DNA from 2 places in the Pseudoalteromonas sp. NGC95 genome. Region 1 is predicted to be linked to the other one. Evidence: predicted binding sites of a transcription regulator. Region 1 holds the regulator's gene; the other holds the start of a gene.
The links. The regulator LexA, encoded in region 1, represses DNA repair genes until DNA is damaged. The targets are predictions, from matches to a motif close to TACTGTATNNNNATACAGTA.
Positions count from the first base shown of each region.

Region 2: ruvC (crossover junction endodeoxyribonuclease RuvC) is a predicted target of LexA. The motif match lies at 1,498-1,517, and genes of this name have one in related genera.

Region 1 is NZ_JADYWR010000016.1:68,516-73,496, reverse strand. Features, by position in the region: gene I6E70_RS14895 (membrane protein) at 19-744, opposite strand; gene I6E70_RS14890 (hypothetical protein) at 1,058-1,438, shown strand; gene I6E70_RS14885 (PaaI family thioesterase) at 1,439-1,879, opposite strand; gene lexA (transcriptional repressor LexA) at 2,047-2,664, shown strand; gene coxB (cytochrome c oxidase subunit II) at 3,148-4,290, shown strand; gene ctaD (cytochrome c oxidase subunit I) at 4,290-4,981, shown strand, end outside.
Region 2 is NZ_JADYWR010000020.1:41,420-46,400, forward strand. Features, by position in the region: gene I6E70_RS16230 (ABC transporter permease) at 1-1,435, shown strand, start outside; gene ruvC (crossover junction endodeoxyribonuclease RuvC) at 1,566-2,090, shown strand; gene ruvA (Holliday junction branch migration protein RuvA) at 2,093-2,710, shown strand; gene ruvB (Holliday junction branch migration DNA helicase RuvB) at 2,718-3,725, shown strand; gene tolQ (protein TolQ) at 4,868-4,981, shown strand, end outside.

The DNA of each region.
Region 1 (4,981 bases):
TCTTAAAAACCAATATGACTACTTTGATTTATTCTTACTTTTAATTCGGATAAATCGTTTTAGTCGTATGTTTTGCATAAGTAGTAATATTCCACTTAGGCAAAAAAGTACGCTGGTTGCTGCAAAACTAATAAGCAGCGGATTATTAAAATCCTCTCGCTCATCGTAATCCATAATATGTAACATCCAAAAAAAGTCGAAAATTCGCCATAGTGTGCTGCGAACGGTGACAACTCTGCCGTTATTTTCTGACAAGTACAGTGTTGTGTTAAATGTGTCGTCAAATTGTACCTGCCAAACATTGGTTTTATATCCAACTTCTCGCATACCTTGCTTTAGCAGTACAGCGCTTGTCACTTGAGCATCAATAAGTAAGTGTGCTTTAGCATTTGCGGTAATTTGTATTTTAGTTGGCGGCTCAAAAGGCCGGCCTGTTATACCGTTAAAGCTTTGCTGTTCATCTTTATTTATTACTGTAATTATAGGTGTGGTTAAAAAGTTCTCAAAAATTATTTGTGTTGGATTAACCACCTGAGATGCAATATCGTTAAGGGAGGCAACATAATCAGCCTGCGTAAATGGGTTATTAAGAGTACGTGTTGCAAGATGCTCCCCATGAACTTTATCAAGAGGAATAGCGCTCATGACTAAACCGCCTAATAGCCAAGCTAAAATTTGTAATGTGAGCAAATAACCGAGCCATTTATGTAACTTGCGAGCATACTTAAATATTTTTTTATTCATGTTTTAGTCTTATTATTTTTAGAGGCTAGTTTATTACATTAATGGGATTAGTTACTGCGACATTTTGTCGCAGTTTAAACTATAGCTTACTGTAATCATTTAAAAATAAAAAAGATTACACTTAAATTGCTAACATGACTTATTTGTTTAATTGAGCTGAGTGTTTGATATCCAGCTAGCTTTAAACGCTAAAAAATACTTAAAAGCTGCGAAATATCCATATAAAGTGGTTAATAGAGCATAGTTGATTTGGTATAACGGTAAAACTGCGTTAAAGTTTGCAATGAAATTATTAGAGGATAAATACGAAACGATGTCGGAAATTCAATTTTTAAATGTAGATCTTGAGCTTGAATCAAAGCAAGATATTAGTTTGCTAGTGGCAGACTTGAAAAAAGTCGCGACGATTTTACATTATGACAAAGACGAATACCGTCAATTAGCGCGTATTGAAGCAACAGGTGTAGTAAACACGCCTGACAAAGCAATAAACCATATATGTGAGCTTATTGAATCGTGTTCGCGTAACGCGCTAAAGCAATGGTTAAGCTGTTCACGTAGAACGTTTGATATTGGTTTTGAATCAGGCACTTCCCCTAAGTGCTTTAATCAAGCCTTAGATGCAGATACATTACTACGTATATCTGCGATTGGTGCGGGTATGGAAATTACAATTTACCCAATCGAAAAGTAACTACCTTCGCTCTACGACTGCTGCGGTCATTTTTGATACGCAGCACAGCTCATTGCGGCTATTTGTAATTTTTATTTCCCACACTGAACTACGTTTGCCAATATGAAACGCTCTTGCCGTTGCTGTTAAAGTGCCGTTGCGAGATGCTTTTAAATGACTTGCGCTAATTTCCTGCCCCACGCAGTAAAATTTTGTAAAATCGACAACAAAGTTAGCTGCATAGCTGGCAACTGTTTCGGCAAGTACAACGTTAGCACCGCCGTGAACCATTCCCATTGGGTTATGATGCTCAGGAATTGCCGGCATAGTGGCTACTAAGTAATCATCACCAATTTCAGTGACTTCTATTCCCATGGTTTTCATTAATGTTCCTTGGCCATCAATGCCTTGTTCTAACTGCTTGCACAGCTCTAAAGTGATGGGCTGGTACCAAATACTCATAATGACTCCTTTGCTTTTTTAATCATTTATAAACCTAGCTTTAGTTATATCCCTAAAATGTACACAAGTGAAATTACTTTGGCTATTTTAAGGCTTAATTTAAATTTGCGATTTTTATTTAACTGTATATACTCACAGTTAAATGTACTGTATGGAAAACCAGTTGTATGCGACCATTAACGAACCGCCAAGCTCAAATACTCGAACTAATTAAAGTTTTTATTAAAGACACTGGTATGCCTCCTACACGTGCTGAAATAGCGCAAACATTAGGTTTTAAAAGTGCCAATGCTGCTGAAGAACATTTAAAAGCACTTGCTAAAAAAGGCGCAATTAAAATGAAACCAGGTGCAAGCCGTGGTATTCAGTTAATTGAAGAAGAAGAGCCAGAACAATTAGGTTTACCGCTTATAGGGCGTGTTGCTGCTGGTTCACCTATTTTGGCGCAAGAGCACGTTGAAAGTCACTGCAAAATCGATCCATTAATGTTTAAACCGGCTGCAGATTTTTTACTACGCGTTAACGGTATGAGCATGAAAGATATTGGTATTATGGATGGTGATTTACTTGCTGTACATCGTACTCAAACCGCTGAAAACGGGCAAGTTGTTGTTGCCCGCCTAGACGAAGACGTAACTGTAAAACGTCTTGAGAAAGCGGGTCGTAAAGTATTACTTCATGCTGAAAACGACGATTTTGAATCTATTGAAGTAGATCTTGAGAATGAGTCTTTTAATATTGAAGGCTTAGCCGTTGGCGTTATAAGAAACGCTGATTGGATGTGACTTTAAAAATAGCTTTTAAACAAGCAGTTTTATAAATGCGTACTAATTAGTACGCATTTTCTGTTTTAAATTCGCACTAAAAATAGGGCATAAATAGCTCACTGACAATTTAAGCTGTAAACTTTTTTGCACTTATATTTTCCCCCTCCGAATGCGTTAAACCCCTTTGTTTTGCTCATCTTTTGAACTTCCTGTTACCTAGTTGGTTACTGATTTTTTATTAATTACTCAATATCACCTGATTGTTTTTTATACTAAAACTTGCTTGTTGTTCATTTTTTAGCTAATTATTAATGTGCTGAGCTAATAATAACTCACAGCTTTTTAGTTTTGAGAACACACAATATACACAAACCCGTTGTTGGCGCAGCAAAACCAATCAATATTAAATGAGATTGACTAAAAAAATAAAAATAACGAATTGGCGTTTAAGCCGTATGCCTCTTCGCTTTGCATTCGCAATAGCATCAAAGGAGCCGTCACATGGGTAAACTGACCTCTACCTTGTGGCTTATATTATGTGTTTTTTCGCACCCAGTTTTGGCTAACAGCCAATACAATATGCGCAAAGGCGTAACCGATATAAGCAATAATGTATATCAGCTGCACATGACCATATTTATAATATGTTGTGTGATTGGGGTGATAGTGTTCGCAATTATGTTTTGGGCACTTATTCATCACCGCAAATCTAAAGGGGCTGTACCTGCCCAATTTCACGAAAGCACTAAAGTAGAAATACTTTGGACTGCAATCCCGTTTGTTATTTTAATTGCTATGGCAGTACCAGCCACTAAAACCCTAATTGCAATGGAAGATGCCAGCAAAGCTGATCTCACTATTAAAATTACAGGCTCGCAATGGAAATGGCATTATGAATATATGGGTGAAGATGTAGAGTTCTACTCTATTTTATCTACCCCGCAAGATGAAATCGCGAATCTTGCAGATAAAAATCCTAACTACTTACTTGAGGTTGATAAGCCTCTTGTACTGCCAATAAATCAAAAAGTACGATTTTTAATGACTTCTGACGATGTTATTCACTCTTGGTGGGTACCTGATTTTGCAGTTAAAAAAGATGCGAACCCCGGCTTTATAAACGAAACATGGACGAACATAAACGAAGAAGGTACTTACCGAGGCCAATGTGCTGAGTTGTGTGGTAAAGACCATGGCTTTATGCCCGTTGTGGTGGTCGCTAAATCTGAAGCTGATTTTAAAACATGGCTTGCAGATGCAAAGCAGGCTAAACAAAAAGCAGCATTAGCAGATGCCGCATTACTTGATAAAACCCTCCCAAAAGAAGAATTAATGACTTTAGGCGAACAAGTATATATGGCCAATTGTGCTGCATGTCATCAGCCTACTGGCATGGGGTTACCGGGTGTATTTCCTGCACTTAAAGGCAGCCCTATAGTACTTGGCGATATAAAAGATCACATTGATGTAGTTATCCATGGGCGACCCGGTACGGCAATGCAAGCATTTGCCAAACAGTTATCTATAAAGCAATTAGCAGCGGTTATTACTTATAAACGTAATGCGTGGGGTAATGATACGGGTGATGTTATTCAACCGAGTCAAATACAGGCAGCACTTGATGCCAAAGTGGAGGCGAACTAATGAGTAGCATAGTAGAACAACCTAACGCCAATGAAGCTCATCATGCTCATCACCCAGCTAAAGGTTTTAAACGCTGGCTTTACACAACTAATCATAAAGATATAGGTAGTTTATATTTAATTTTTTCGCTGACCATGTTCTTAATTGGTGGTGGAATGGCCATGGTGATCAGAGCTGAATTATTTCAACCAGGTTTACAGTTGGTCGATCCTCACTTTTTTAATCAAATGACCACCGTGCATGGTTTAATTATGGTGTTTGGTGCGGTTATGCCGGCCTTTACAGGCCTTGCTAACTGGATGATACCACTCATGATTGGCGCGCCAGATATGGCATTGCCAAGAATGAATAACTGGAGCTTTTGGATTTTACCGTTTGCGTTTTTAATCCTATTGGCATCGTTATTTATGCCTGGTGGGGGTCCTGCATTTGGTTGGACTTTTTATGCACCACTGTCTACAACATACAGTAATGATAATACTGCATTGTTTGTATTTGCCGTACATATTATGGGGATTAGCTCAATAATGGGCGCAATCAATGTGATTGTAACCATAGTGAACTTACGTGCCCCTGGCATGACATGGATGAAGTTGCCCTTATTTGTATGGACGTGGTTAATTACTGCCTTTTTATTAATAGCGGTAATGCCAGTGCTTGCAGGCGCTGTCACTATGGTACTTACCGACAA
Region 2 (4,981 bases), on a different contig from region 1:
CGTAATTTGTGCCGTTATGTTTTCTATTAAACCGTTATTTGATTTATTTGATATTCCACCGCTTAGAGTACTGCGCCGTAACTTAGGTGACAAGTTGGCAGTAAGTCGTGTGCATTTAGGCATGAGTGCGCTAACCGTGTTTTTATTAATGTGGTTATTTAGTAACAACATAAAAATAACGCTTATTTTGTTTGTTTCAACACTTGCGCTAATTGGTGTGTTGTTTTTGATATCTAAATTAATATTTGGTGGCGGTCGAAAGCTTGGCTTAAAACCTGGTAACAGTTGGTCGCTTGCAATTGCGTCTATTCAAAAGCGTGCAAATGTGAACGCGGTACAGTTAATTAGTTTTTCGTTAGCGATTAAATTACTGCTGTTTTTAGTGGTACTTAAAAACGACATGATATCTGATTGGCAGTCGCAACTTCCAAGCGACGCGCCTAATGCGTTTTTAGTTAATATTACGCAAAATGAGCTTGAGCCAATTAATGAGTATTTAGCACAAAAAGATATTCAGGTATCAGAGTTTTATCCCACTATTCGTGGACGCGTAAATGCGGTAAACGGCGAGTTGGTAGCACGTTCTGTATCGCTGCAAGACAACGAGAAAAAAGACGAAGAAGCACGTGCAGGTATTGGCCGCGAGCTAAACCTTACATGGCTTAACGATGTGCCTGACCAAAATGAAGTAACACAAGGCACGTGGTTTGGTGAAAATGCGATGGCTGAAGCCTCAGTAGAGGAGTCGATGCTTGAGCGTTTAGATGTTGAGATAGGCGATACGCTTACATTTTTAATTGGTTCGCAGTCGTTCGACGCTAAAATCACCAGTGTGCGCAAAGTTAATTGGGCCACGCTTAAACCTAACTTTTTTATTATTTTAAGCCCAGATGTGCTTGCAGATTTTCCGGCAACGTATATTTCGTCGGTACGTATAAATCCAGATCAAAAGCGTGATTTTAGCCAGTTATTGCGTACTTACCCTACTATTACAGCGATTGATATTGATAACTTTGTTAAGCAAATACAAACAACTATTTCGCAAGTATCACTCGCCATTGGCTTTGTACTTGCAATTGTTGTGCTGTGTGGTGCGCTTGTACTTATATCGCAAGTGCAAGCTAGTTTAGGTGAGCGTATGCAAGAAATTGTAATACTGCGAACGCTTGGCGCTAAAAGCCGATTAATTAAAAACGCGACCTTGTACGAGTTTTTATTACTCGGCGGTTTAGCTGGCTTAGTTGCTGCATTTTTTAGTGATATAGCACTTTTAATTGTGCAGCAACAAATGTTTGATTTAGCAGGTAAGTTACACCCGCATATATGGATTATTGGTCCTGTAGCTGGCGGTGTATTTGTGGCTGGTTTAGGCTATTTAATGATTTCCCGAACACTTAAACAAAATACCCAAGGATTAGTGCGTGCCCTAGGGTAAGCTTAAACTAACATGCTCCTTCAAATGCCCACCTAACACGTGGGCATTTTTGTTTTTCTTTGTACTGGTAATTTATACAGTGCTCTGGCATTATTAGCGTAATTTAAAAATAATAACAATGGAGTGCTGTTTGGCCATTATTTTAGGGATCGATCCTGGTTCACGTTTGACCGGATATGGCGTTGTTGCCCACCAAGGTTCTAAATTTACATACTTAGGCAGTGGTTGTATTAAGTTAGCCGATCATCCTTTTCCGGTTAGGCTTAAAATGATCTATCAAGGCATTACACAGCTTATTGAACAGTTTTCGCCAGAAACTTTTGCCATTGAAAAAGTATTTATGGCGCATAACCCCGATTCAGCTTTAAAACTAGGCCAAGCTAGAGGCGCGGCGATTGTTGGCGCTGCAATGGCCGACTTACCCGTATTTGAATACTCAGCTAGGCAAATTAAGCAAGCAGTAGTAGGCAACGGTGGCGCTGATAAAACTCAAGTGCAACACATGGTAAAAAATATTTTAAAACTACCAGGTACGCCACAGGCCGATGCAGCTGATGCACTCGCTATTGCGATTTGCCACGCTCACTCAGAACAAAATTTAATTAAACTAGCGGGTAGCGCAAGCAAAACCGTTAGAGGACGTTTAAGGAAATAACTATGATAGGCCGCTTAAATGGTATTTTAGTCGAAAAACAGCCACCAGAAATATTACTCGAAGTAAGTGGTGTCGGTTACGAAGTACAAATGCCAATGACCTGTTTTTACGATTTACCAAAAATTGGTGAAAACGCGATTGTTTACACCCACTTTGTAGTGCGTGAAGATGCTCAGCTATTATTTGGTTTTAATAATAAAGTTGAACGTGCCTTGTTTAGAGAGCTATTAAAAGCAAATGGCGTTGGGCCAAAACTTGGCTTAGCTATTTTATCGGGCATGTCGGCAAAGCAATTTGTAAGCTGTGTAAATAACGAAGACTCAACGTCGCTAGTTAAATTACCCGGTGTAGGTAAAAAAACAGCCGAGCGTTTAGTACTCGAAATGAAAGACAGATTAAAAGATTGGGGTAATGATTTATTTACGCCATTTAGCGACAGCGCAGTAATAGAGCCAATGAGCGATGCGACAATAGCTAATAACGCAGCCGATGATGCCGTATCGGCACTGCTTGCATTAGGTTATAAATTGCCACAAGCTCAAAAAGCAGTAAAATCGATAAGCAAACCCGATATGTCTACTGAGGTTCTTATTAGAGAATCTTTAAAATCAATGTTGTGAGTAACCCATGATTGAAGCGGATCGCTTAATTGATGCGACTGAAAAAACAAATGAAGACTCTATAGATCGTGCAATAAGACCAAAACTTTTAGCCGACTACAGAGGCCAGCCTCATGTTAAGCAGCAAATGGAAATTTTTATTGAAGCTGCCCGAACCCGTGGTGAAGCGCTCGATCATTTATTAATATTTGGCCCACCAGGGCTTGGTAAAACCACGCTTGCAAATATCGTTGCCAACGAATTACACGTAAGTATTAAAACAACATCCGGCCCTGTACTTGAAAAAGCAGGCGATTTAGCTGCGTTACTTACTAATTTAGAAGAAGGCGATGTACTCTTTATTGATGAAATACACAGGCTAAGCCCGCAAGTTGAAGAAATACTGTATCCAGCAATGGAAGACTACCAGCTTGATATAATGATTGGTGAAGGCCCAGCTGCGCGTTCTATTAAATTAGACTTACCTGCATTTACACTTATTGGTGCCACTACGCGAGCAGGCTCGCTAACATCGCCACTGCGTGACCGTTTTGGTATTGTGCAGCGATTAGAGTTTTATTCTGTAGAAGATTTGTCGCACATAGTAGGGCGCTCTGCACATTATCTTGGTTTAGAAATGTGTGACGACGGCGCAACCGAAATTGCACAACGTTCACGTGGTACACCACGTATTGCAAACCGTTTATTACGCCGTGTACGCGATTACACACAGGTAAAATCTGACGGTACAGTAAATGCCGAAGTAGCTAAGCAAGCGCTTGATATGATTGACGTAGATAAAAGTGGTTTTGATTATATGGATCGCAAATATTTACTCGCCATAATTGAAAAATTCATGGGCGGCCCAGTAGGACTCGACAATGTAGCTGCAGCTATTGGTGAAGAGCGTGAAACAATAGAAGATGTAATAGAGCCGTTTTTAATTCAGCAAGGATTTATTCAGCGTACTCCGCGTGGTCGAATCGTGTCTGACAGTGCATATCATCACTTTGGTTTACTTCCTAAAAAAGACTAGCCTCATCATATACATTACTTGCTGTGGTTTATTGCGCAGCAGGTAATTGACTTAGTACCCCTTTCTTTCAAATATTTATACGGCTGGTATTTTACCCAAAACCTCAGCACACTGTTGCAAATGTTATTTCAAAATACTTATACGCTTTATAGTTAACTGTTAATTCACAGGGCGTTAAGACTCGCGAAGCTATCCTGCGTACCATTCAAACTAGTAACCGAATTACTTATTGTAAAATAGGTAGGGCAATTATTAGTTTATAAATAATACCAATCTGCTTATATATGGGGTTTACTTAACGTTAAGAAAATTACGCTAGAACTAGGCAAAAGTTTTTGTATCTAGTTGTTCTAAATAAAAAATTTTTAACGACGTTATAGTGCAATTTAATTCGTTAAATTGATCAAAGATTTATGCAGGTTGGTATAAAATATGTAGCGCACTAAATTGTAGGCAAAAAAAAGCCCGCAAAAAATGCGGGCAAACAACAAGTTGAAGGAAGTAATCCAGGGAACTACGTTTTACTGAATTTGGTTTTATCCAGAAAGAGTAAAACAATGTAATACGATAAAATATCCTATTACTAAGAACTTGGCTTAATGAAACTATCTCATTCGGTGCGCTAGTTCGGTATGGGAGAATAATACGTAAGATCATCTTTTTGTTCAAACTAGAAAATTTGTATTTTCAGATTAGAAAAACTAATTCTGTGAATTTTATTGTTGTTTGAATTTTGCGCGTTAATTAATCGTTAAATTTATAAGTTAATGAAATTTCTAGCTTAAGTAATTTCTTTTGATGTGGCTCGGTATTAGTTTTACTGTTACGTGAAGGTAAGGCTTATAGGTTTTGAGTGTTTATGCTCTTATTTTGAATAAACGGCGCATTTTATGACGTTTTACTTATATATTTACGCATATTTATAGTTAGCGAGTTTATTTAAAAGATTAAATAAAATACTGAGGCAAATGGAAATGCCAACTAAAGCTGTTTTTTAACGTTTTTTGTTGCCTATTCATAGCAATACCGTTGTCAGCTTGAAATGGACTAGATACACTAGATGCAACTTTTGACCGTATAAACGGTCATATTTACACAAATTAACCAATTTGCCGTATTTTGAAATTACTTAGGAGTTTAACGTGGGATCAGGGCTTAATTTTTTAGACCTAATTTTAGAAGCAAGCTTGCTTGTTCAGTTAGTGATGTTAGGGCTAGTTGCCATGTCTGTAATGTCGTGGACAATTATATTTCAG